DNA from 2 places in the Exiguobacterium sp. s80 genome. Region 2 is predicted to be linked to the other one. Evidence: a T-box and tRNA genes for the amino acid it is inferred to sense, from the RefSeq annotation. Region 2 holds a T-box; the other holds one or more tRNA genes.
What was found. The T-box of region 2 lies ahead of leuS (leucine--tRNA ligase). A T-box ahead of a tRNA ligase gene usually reads a tRNA of that ligase, here a tRNA-Leu.
Positions count from the first base shown of each region.

Region 1: it encodes a tRNA-Leu, which carries the amino acid that the T-box ahead of leuS (leucine--tRNA ligase) is inferred to sense. The anticodon was not compared.

Region 1 covers NZ_JACSMP010000001.1:936,802-941,233, forward strand. The annotation lists gene KNP94_RS04990 (amino acid ABC transporter ATP-binding protein) at 1-294, opposite strand, end outside; gene KNP94_RS04995 (amino acid ABC transporter permease) at 291-935, opposite strand; gene KNP94_RS05000 (transporter substrate-binding domain-containing protein) at 975-1,742, opposite strand; tRNA gene KNP94_RS05005 (tRNA-Leu) at 2,067-2,150, opposite strand; gene KNP94_RS05010 (alpha/beta hydrolase) at 2,229-3,158, opposite strand; gene KNP94_RS05015 (hypothetical protein) at 3,179-3,520, opposite strand; gene KNP94_RS05020 (S66 family peptidase) at 3,532-4,432, opposite strand, start outside.
Region 2 covers NZ_JACSMP010000003.1:56,476-60,907, reverse strand. The annotation lists gene KNP94_RS08190 (peptidoglycan bridge formation glycyltransferase FemA/FemB family protein) at 1-537, shown strand, start outside; gene KNP94_RS08185 (HAD family hydrolase) at 599-1,243, shown strand; T-box leader at 1,283-1,505, shown strand; gene leuS (leucine--tRNA ligase) at 1,552-3,957, shown strand; gene KNP94_RS08175 (hypothetical protein) at 4,090-4,432, shown strand, end outside.

The sequences.
Region 1 (4,432 bases), on a different contig from region 2:
ATCTAAAACCGTCTTATGCGGAAAGAGATTAAAGTGTTGAAAGACCATCCCGACTTCTTCTCGGACTTTATTGATGTCGACTTTCGGGTCCGTGATATTGTGCTTATCGATGATGACTGTCCCACCTGTAATGTCTTCCAGACGATTCAGACAACGAAGAAACGTACTTTTCCCGGAACCAGATGGCCCAATGACGCAAACGACTTCTTTCTCTTCTACTTCAACGGAGATATCCTTTAGGACTTCATTTTTTCCGAATGACTTTTTTAAGTTATCTACTTGAATGATACTCATCGTAGCGTAAACCTCCGTTCCAAGAATTTCGCTAACATCGACAGCAGATAGATGATGACGAAATACATTAAGCCGACGACGGACCAGACGATGAACGGTTCAAACGTCGTCGCTTGCTGGACTTGTCCTTGTTGCGTCAAATCGGCGATGCCGATAATCGAGAGCAACGAAGTATCCTTTAAACTAATGATCGATTGGTTCGTAATGGTCGGCAACATTCTCCGAAAAGCTTGCGGTAAAATGATTTGGACCATCGTTTGACGGCCCGTCATCCCGAGCGATCGTGCGGCTTCGGTTTGACCTTTGTCAATCGACTGGATGCCGGCCCGGATGATTTCTGCAAAATAGGCCCCTGCATTGATCGCGACCGTCAAAATCCCCGCGTACATCCGGTCCATCGATAACCATTCGAGTGAGTTCAAACCAAAATAAATGAAGAACAGTTGAACGATGAACGGTGTCCCACGAATCACATCGATATAAACGATCGCAATCCCATTTAAAAGTTTTAATGGAGACAAGCGCATCAAGGCAACGATGAGACCAATCAAGAATCCTGCGATGACGGCGATGATAAAGATATATAAGGTAACTTGTAACCCATCTAAGAAAAACGGAAATGCAGCTTTTGCTACTTCCATCAGCAGCTCAACTCCCTTATCATTCACTCAATCGGGTGATTATTTTAAATAACGATCAACGATTTCGTCGTACTCGCCACTGTCTTTTAAATTCGCTAAACCTGTATTGATTTTTTTCATCAAGTCTTCGTTTTCCCCTTTAAGGACGGCAATCCCGTAATTATCTCCATTTAAACGATCTCCCACGAGTTTCAGACCAAGGTTTTGTTGTTTGTTGGCATACGAGATGACTGGATAGTCTTCAATCAAGGCTGCTGCATTCCCATTTTTGACTTCCTGGAACATCGCTGGACTATCATTGAATTGTGTAACTTTAATGCCTAGCTTATCCGCGTTATCCGTTGCATACTTTGCCCCCGTCGTCCCTTTTTTAACTGCCACGCGTTCCCCTTTTAAATCATCAACCGACTTGATGTCATCATTGTTGTCTTTGACGACAAGAATCAGTCCGGCTTCAAAATATGGGTCAGAGAAGGTAACGACTTTTTCACGTTCCGGTGTGATACTCATCCCGGCAATCGCGATGTCGAGTTGATCCGCCTGCAGAGCAGGAATGATTCCGCTAAAGTCCATCGCTTCAAATTCAATCTTGAAGTTTTGGTCGTCTGCAATCGCTTGAATCAAATCGATATCGATTCCTTTGTACGTATCCCCGTCCTTGTACTCGAATGGTGGATAGGTGACGTCGATCCCGACTTTGTACGTTTTGTCCTCTGACGATGAATCATCATTTGAACCGATGCTACACGCACTTAATACGAACAGACATCCCATCAATAAAAATAAGATAGAAAAACGTTTATTCATCCTTTTTACCCCCTTCTTTTGAAGGCACGGCCCTCTATTAGGATATTTTCCTTAATAATGGTCCCTTTGAAACATGTTTTGGTAAAAAAACTGAATTATCTGAAAGAAAACTAAAAAAGTCGCGATTTTCGATCTAACTGCTTCCTAGCGGAAAGCAAACAGGAGCGACCCTGCAGCTTCGCTGTAGCGGCGCGATGTTTGCCACAGGAAGACGCTTAGGAAGGAAAGAGAGAACAAAAAAAGATGGAAAATCACATGCAAGTGACCTTCCATCTAGTTTGTCTATAGTCTGTGACCTACTAACAGGTCTTCAACTTATGGAAATGCCGCCGAGAGGACTTGAACCTCCACAGTGTTGCCACCACTAGATTCTGAGTCTAGCGCGTCTACCGATTCCGCCACGACGACATGACTTATATGATTGTAGAATACGAAATGGACTGATTTTTGTCAATCCATTCCTTCCGCTTCATACACTTTCATTTGTCATGCTGACAATACGCGCCGAACAAATGCCTCGACGACTTCATCGTATCGATCGGGTGCTTCAAAATAAGCCATTGCATGTGCCGCATTCGGAATGACGACGAGTTCCTTCTTCGTTTGGCAAGCATCATACAGTTCATAGACCATCGATGTCGGAACGAACGTATCTGCATCCCCATGAATGAATAAGATCGGTACCGCCGCCTTTTTGACTTGTTTTAGTGCGGAAGCTTCACTGAAGAAGTAACCAGCCTTTAATTTCGTCAATAAACTCGTCATCGCAAGGAACGGAAAGTGCGGCAAACGATACATCCGTTTCATCTGATAGGCGAGGACTGCGTTGACTGATGTATAAGCACAGTCGGAGATGATGCCTTTGACTTGAGCAGGTAATGTTTCTCCGCTCGTCATCAAAACCGTCGCCCCCCCCATCGATACACCATGTAAAAAGATGGAAGAATCCGTTCCAACACGTCCGACTAAATAGTCGATCCAGCGCAGACAGTCTTGCCGGTCATGCCAACCGAAACCGATGTAATTTCCGTCACTTTTTCCGTGACCACGATTGTCCGGCATCAACACATGAAAACCCGCTTGATGATACAGATAGGCGAATCCTGCTAAGTCCGTTCCGACACCACCGTAACCATGTACGAGAATGACGACTCGATCGGACGCAACGAGTGGCGGTAAGTAATGTGCGCGAAGGGTTAATCCATCATGTGCTTGCGTCGCGACGAGTTCTAACGGTTGTTCCTTAATCCATGTCTGACCCGGTTGCATCAATCGGACCATCTCATCACTTAAATCACGGTTGTTCGTCAAGAAGGGTTTCGGATTCGTTGCGATCGCCATTTCGTAAAAGTAATAGCTTGCTGCAAGCATCCCTGAACCAATCACGCCTAAACCAATTTTTGTACCTGTTCGCATCCGGTCCTCACTCCTTGTTGTTATAGTTCGATTTCTAGTTGAGCTGACGACTCTGGATGATCATCTTGTAATATGTGCTGGCGCAACCGTTGTTCATGCTGCGCCTTCCGGTAAGCGAATTCGCGAATGAGCTCTTGCCCCGCAAATCCTTCTTCAACGATTTGCGCTAATAATTCGGTCTCCATCTCGACCATCTCGTCTGGATTGCGCATGACGAGGACTTGTCCGACTTGCGCAATCATTACTTCATCCGTCAGTCCGAGTGCATCATAAAAAGGTTCTGGTAACGTCATCCGGCGTGTTTCCGGATTGATGTAGATTCGCTTATATGCACCAAGCGATTGAAAATGTCGTGTCGCCATATGAAATCTCCTTAGTTGAATGTCATATCAAGCCGTGAATCTTTTCCTTGAAGCGTCACTGTTGCCGTCGCACCGTTGACGAGTGTCAATTGGGGCGGCTGATGACCGATGTCTAAATCATAAAAAATCGGCAGTCCTGTCTCTGTTGCAATCATTTGGTAGACATCCAATAATGCATAATCTTCGATTGCCTGCCCTGCGCTTGTTCGACCAAACAAAATACCAGTTGCGTTATCAAACCAGCCGGCAAGATGCATCTGCATCAAGGAACGGTGAAGATCAGTCGCGCTGGCTTCACAGGCTTCGAAGTACCAAAGAATCGGTTCACCCCCGAGTTGTTGTTCTTGAAATGCACGGACATCGCCATAAGGCGTACCGATTAAATGACGGACGGTTTCGAGGCATCCTCCGAGAAGTCGACCCGTCACCTGAGTGATGGATGGATTCAGGGTTTTCCATTCCGTCGGTTGATCGAAATGGAACATAAAGCGCTCAGGGCGCACGTTGTGATTCCAGGCTGTCTGAAACCTTGTCGACATCCACTGGGTCACGGAACCATCACGCGGTGTTGCAAGCACGCGACGCCAAGCAGCTGTCGTCTCGTCCCATTCTTCACTTCTCAACTCAAGCACGTTCGGACCATGTGCTGTCGCAATCCCCGTTTTTACGGTAATTGCGAACAAGACCGTACTCGTATCTGAATATCCGAGTAACCATTTCACCGGCAGCTCATAAAAGTCTAGATGCGGTAATATATCCAGGGCACGTTCGCCACCAAACGGCGGCAGGATCGCATCGATATTTGGGTTTTGGAACATTTGCATCAATTCAGATGCCCGAACCGATGCTGTTGTACTCTGTGCTTTCTTTTGTGTCCAAACCGTATCACCAATCATCGTCTCCATCTGCCGA
Region 2 (4,432 bases):
GACTTAGTTGTCCGACGAGGGACACACGAAGATTTACAATCATTCATTCAGTTGTATTATCAGACGATGGACCGAAAGGATGCCTCGAGCCATTACTACTTTTCTCGAGACTACTTCGAACAGTTATTTGAGTCGACGAGCCTCTGTACGCCGCTCCTCTTGATTGCAGAACTTAACGAGGAAATCATCGGAGGTTACTTCGTTTTACTTGGCCGAGAATTTGCACATGGTCATTTGATTGGCTGTAAGCGGGATGAACATAAGGTCTATCCAAATCAACGGTTAGAATTTGAGGCTATTTTATGTGCGAAAGATGCCGGGTTGGTCGAACAGCATTTAGGTGGCGGGTATAAAGAGCGTGATAGCCTGTTCGAGAGTAAGTGTCGCTATACGGGCTATCGTTTATTTGAATATCATTTAGGAAAAAATGTTCTACTGCCTGCTCAATATGAACAACTGTGCCAGCTCTATGGAGACGGAGAGTTGGAACATTATTTTCCGGGATATCGTTCGCAACCAACACTGATTTCGAAATGATAAAAACGACAGTCCATCACTGTCGTTTTTTTTGTTAAAATCAAAAAAAGGAGTGAATGGGATGCAAACGAGGGGTTTAATCTTCGATATGGATGGCGTCATTTTAGATAGTGAAATTCGCTACTTTGGGGTACATAAAAAAATGTTTCATCAACTCGGGATTCCACTTGATTTAGTTCAATATGCGACCTTCATGGGTAAGACGGGCGACGAGATGTGGCAGGAATTAATTGAACAACATCGCTTACCGCATCAAACGGATGTGTTACTTGCACAGGAACATGACTTATTTCAACAACACGCCAAGCCGGAAGACTGTGGATTAAAGGAAGGGGTTCATGAGTTGATGAGTATCGCTCGAAGCGAAGGTTACGGGATTGCAATTGCATCATCGAGTTCGCTTGAAAAAATTGAACGCGTCATCGCATTTTATGGGTTGACAGTCGACGCCTACACGAGCGGTTTTGAAGTCCCGCGCTCTAAACCGGACCCAGCTATCTTCGAGCTGACAGCAAAACGGATGGGTCTCGCCCCAGAGTCATGTATCGTCATTGAGGACGCGGCGAACGGCATGATGGGGGCGAAAAAAGCTGGGATGGAAGTCATCGCGTTACTCGACGACCGGATGCCGGGGCAGATGTTACATCACGCGGATCATCAGGTTTCAACACATGCTGCGATTGGAGAAATTTTACGGAAACGTTGACGGTTGATTAAGATTCAGATTAAACTAACTAATAGATAGTCAGATGCAACGAACTGAAGTAGTAGTGGAGACATTCCGTTTAGAGAACTGGTGGGTGGTGCAAACCAGTCGGAACTGTCCATGAACTCGTCAGGGAGCATGATTCGTGAACAACGAGTAGCGAATCCGGTCCTTCACACCGTTATCTGTGAGTCAAGCGGTCTGTCATTGACAGACAACGTGGGTGGTACCGCGGAAGCCAAACCGGTCTTTCGTCCCTATTCTTAGGGGCGGAGGACCGGTTTTTTTAATCAGAGGAGGAAGAATAGATGTCGTATAATCATCGTGAGATTGAACCAAAATGGCAAGCGCGCTGGGAACAGGATAACGCGTTCGTAACGACGGAAGACCCAAGTAAGGAAGGCTTTTATGCCCTCGACATGTTTCCTTATCCATCGGGAGCAGGACTGCATGTCGGACACCCGGAAGGATACACGGCAACGGATATCCTCGCACGGATGAAACGGATGCAAGGGTATAACGTCCTTCACCCAATGGGATGGGATGCGTTCGGACTCCCGGCAGAACAGTATGCACTCGATACGGGGAATGACCCGCGTGAGTTCACGGCACAAAATATTGAAACGTTCAAACGTCAGTTGAAAGACCTCGGTTTTTCATATGATTGGGACCGTGAAATCAATACGACGGATCCGAAATACTACAAATGGACACAGTGGATCTTTACACAACTGTACGAAAAAGGACTTGCGTTCGTCGATGAAGTGGCAGTCAACTGGTGCCCGGCACTTGGAACGGTCCTTGCGAATGAAGAAGTCATCGATGGATTGTCTGAACGTGGAAATCATCCCGTCGTCCGTGTCCCGATGCGCCAGTGGGTCCTTAAGATTACGGAATACGCGGACCGTCTCCTCGACGATTTAGATGAACTCGATTGGCCGGAGTCGGTGAAAGAAATGCAGCGGAACTGGATTGGTAAATCGGAAGGTGCGGAAATCGACTTTACGATTGACGGCCACAAAAAACAAGTCACGGTCTTCACGACACGTCCGGATACAGTCTTCGGCGCAACGTACCTCGTCTTAGCACCGGAGCATCCATTCGTCGCGGACATCATGACAGCAGAACATCAGGCAGCAGTCGAACGTTATATCGCGTCTGTTCAGACGAAATCGGATCTTGAACGGACGGATCTTGCAAAAGAGAAGACAGGTGTCTTCACGGGTGCGTTCGCCGTCAACCCGATTTCTGGCGAACGTCTTCCGATCTGGATTGCCGACTATGTTCTTGCGACGTATGGAACAGGTGCCATCATGGCCGTTCCGGCACATGACGAACGCGATCATGAGTTTGCGAAACAGTTTGACCTTCCAATCATCGAAGTCGTAAAAGGCGGAAATGTCGACGAAGCAGCGTATACGGGAGAAGGGGAGCATGTCAATTCACAAATGCTCGACGGTCTCTCGAAGGCGGACGCAATCGAAACCATCATCGCGGAACTCGAAACGAACCAAGTCGGACGGAAGAAAATTACGTATCGTCTGCGTGACTGGCTCTTTAGCCGTCAACGCTATTGGGGCGAGCCGATTCCAGTCGTCCATATGGAAGATGGAACGATGAAGACGCTGGATAAAGAAGAGTTGCCGCTTGAACTTCCGATGATTCCTGAAATCAAACCGTCGGGAACAGGAGAGTCGCCGCTTGCTCTTGCAGAAGAGTGGCTCGACTATACGGATCCTGTGACAGGGATGAAAGGACGCCGCGAAACGAACACGATGCCACAATGGGGCGGTAGCTGCTGGTACTACCTTCGTTTCATCGATCCGCATAATGAAGAGGCACTCGCGGATCCGGAGAAATTAAAATACTGGCTTCCGGTCGATATTTATATCGGTGGGGCAGAACATGCGGTCCTTCACTTACTGTACGCACGTTTCTGGCACAAAGTGTTATACGACATCGGCGTTGTTCCGACGAAAGAGCCATTCCAAAAGCTGTATAACCAAGGGATGATTCTTGGCGAAAACAACGAAAAAATGTCTAAATCACGCGGGAACGTCATCAATCCGGATGAAATCGTCAAATCACACGGAGCAGATACGCTTCGTCTGTACGAAATGTTCATGGGACCACTCGATGCGTCCGTATCTTGGTCGGAAAATGGGCTCGACGGTGCACGTCGCTTCCTTGACCGCGTCTGGCGTTTGTTCGAACGGACTGCAGACATTCAAGATGTCGAGACGGTTGATGCCGACTTTGAACGTGTCTATCACCAGACCGTCAAGAAAGTGACGGAAGACTTCTCGAACATTCAATTCAACACAGGGATTTCGCAGTTGATGGTCTTCGTCAACGAAGCGAACAAACAGCAAGTGTTACCGCGTCACTTCCTTCGTGGATTCATTCAGTTGTTGACACCAGTCGCACCTCACCTCGGGGAAGAGTTATGGGAGCAACTAGGGTTTGAAGAGACATTAACGTATGCGGCATGGCCGACATATGATGAAACGAAACTCGTCAGTGATACGATAGAGTTCGTCATTCAAGTCAACGGAAAAGTCCGTTCAAAATTGACAATCAGTATCGACGCAACAAAAGAAGAAATCGAAGCACTCGCTTTTGCAGATGAAAAAACAAAAGAGTGGATTGGCGACAAGACGGTTCGTAAAGTCATCGTCGTACCGAAAAAGCTCATCAATATCGTAGCAAACTAATACGAATCCCCTTGCCCATGTAGTCATGGGGGAAGGGGATTGTTTTTGAATTCAGTCTCGCGTCCGCTTTTTTTTTAGTGCGCCTTCTGCTACACTGAATCAGAAACCGAGAGAGAAAGGCGATTTGTGTAAATGAAACGATCCTATATAGTCTATACAACGATTTTTGCCGTCGTCTCCGGTCTGATCCTTTGTATTCTACTCGTCTTCTCAAAACCAGAGACGTTAGTGCAAATTCAAGAGACCTTCACAAAAATCGAGACGCAATCAAAACACCAAGCGGCTGTCAAACAAGTGCCGCCAAGCCTTCCTTCTTCGATTCCGAATCCGGAAGAACCATTAATCAAGGATGTTCAACAGATGTTATATGATGATTCGATTGGTTCCTATCTTGTTGTGACGGAAGATTATCATTTCTTTGAAGTCAGTGGGACGGGCGAGCGAATCAATGCTTCCTTCCAATTGAAGAATGATG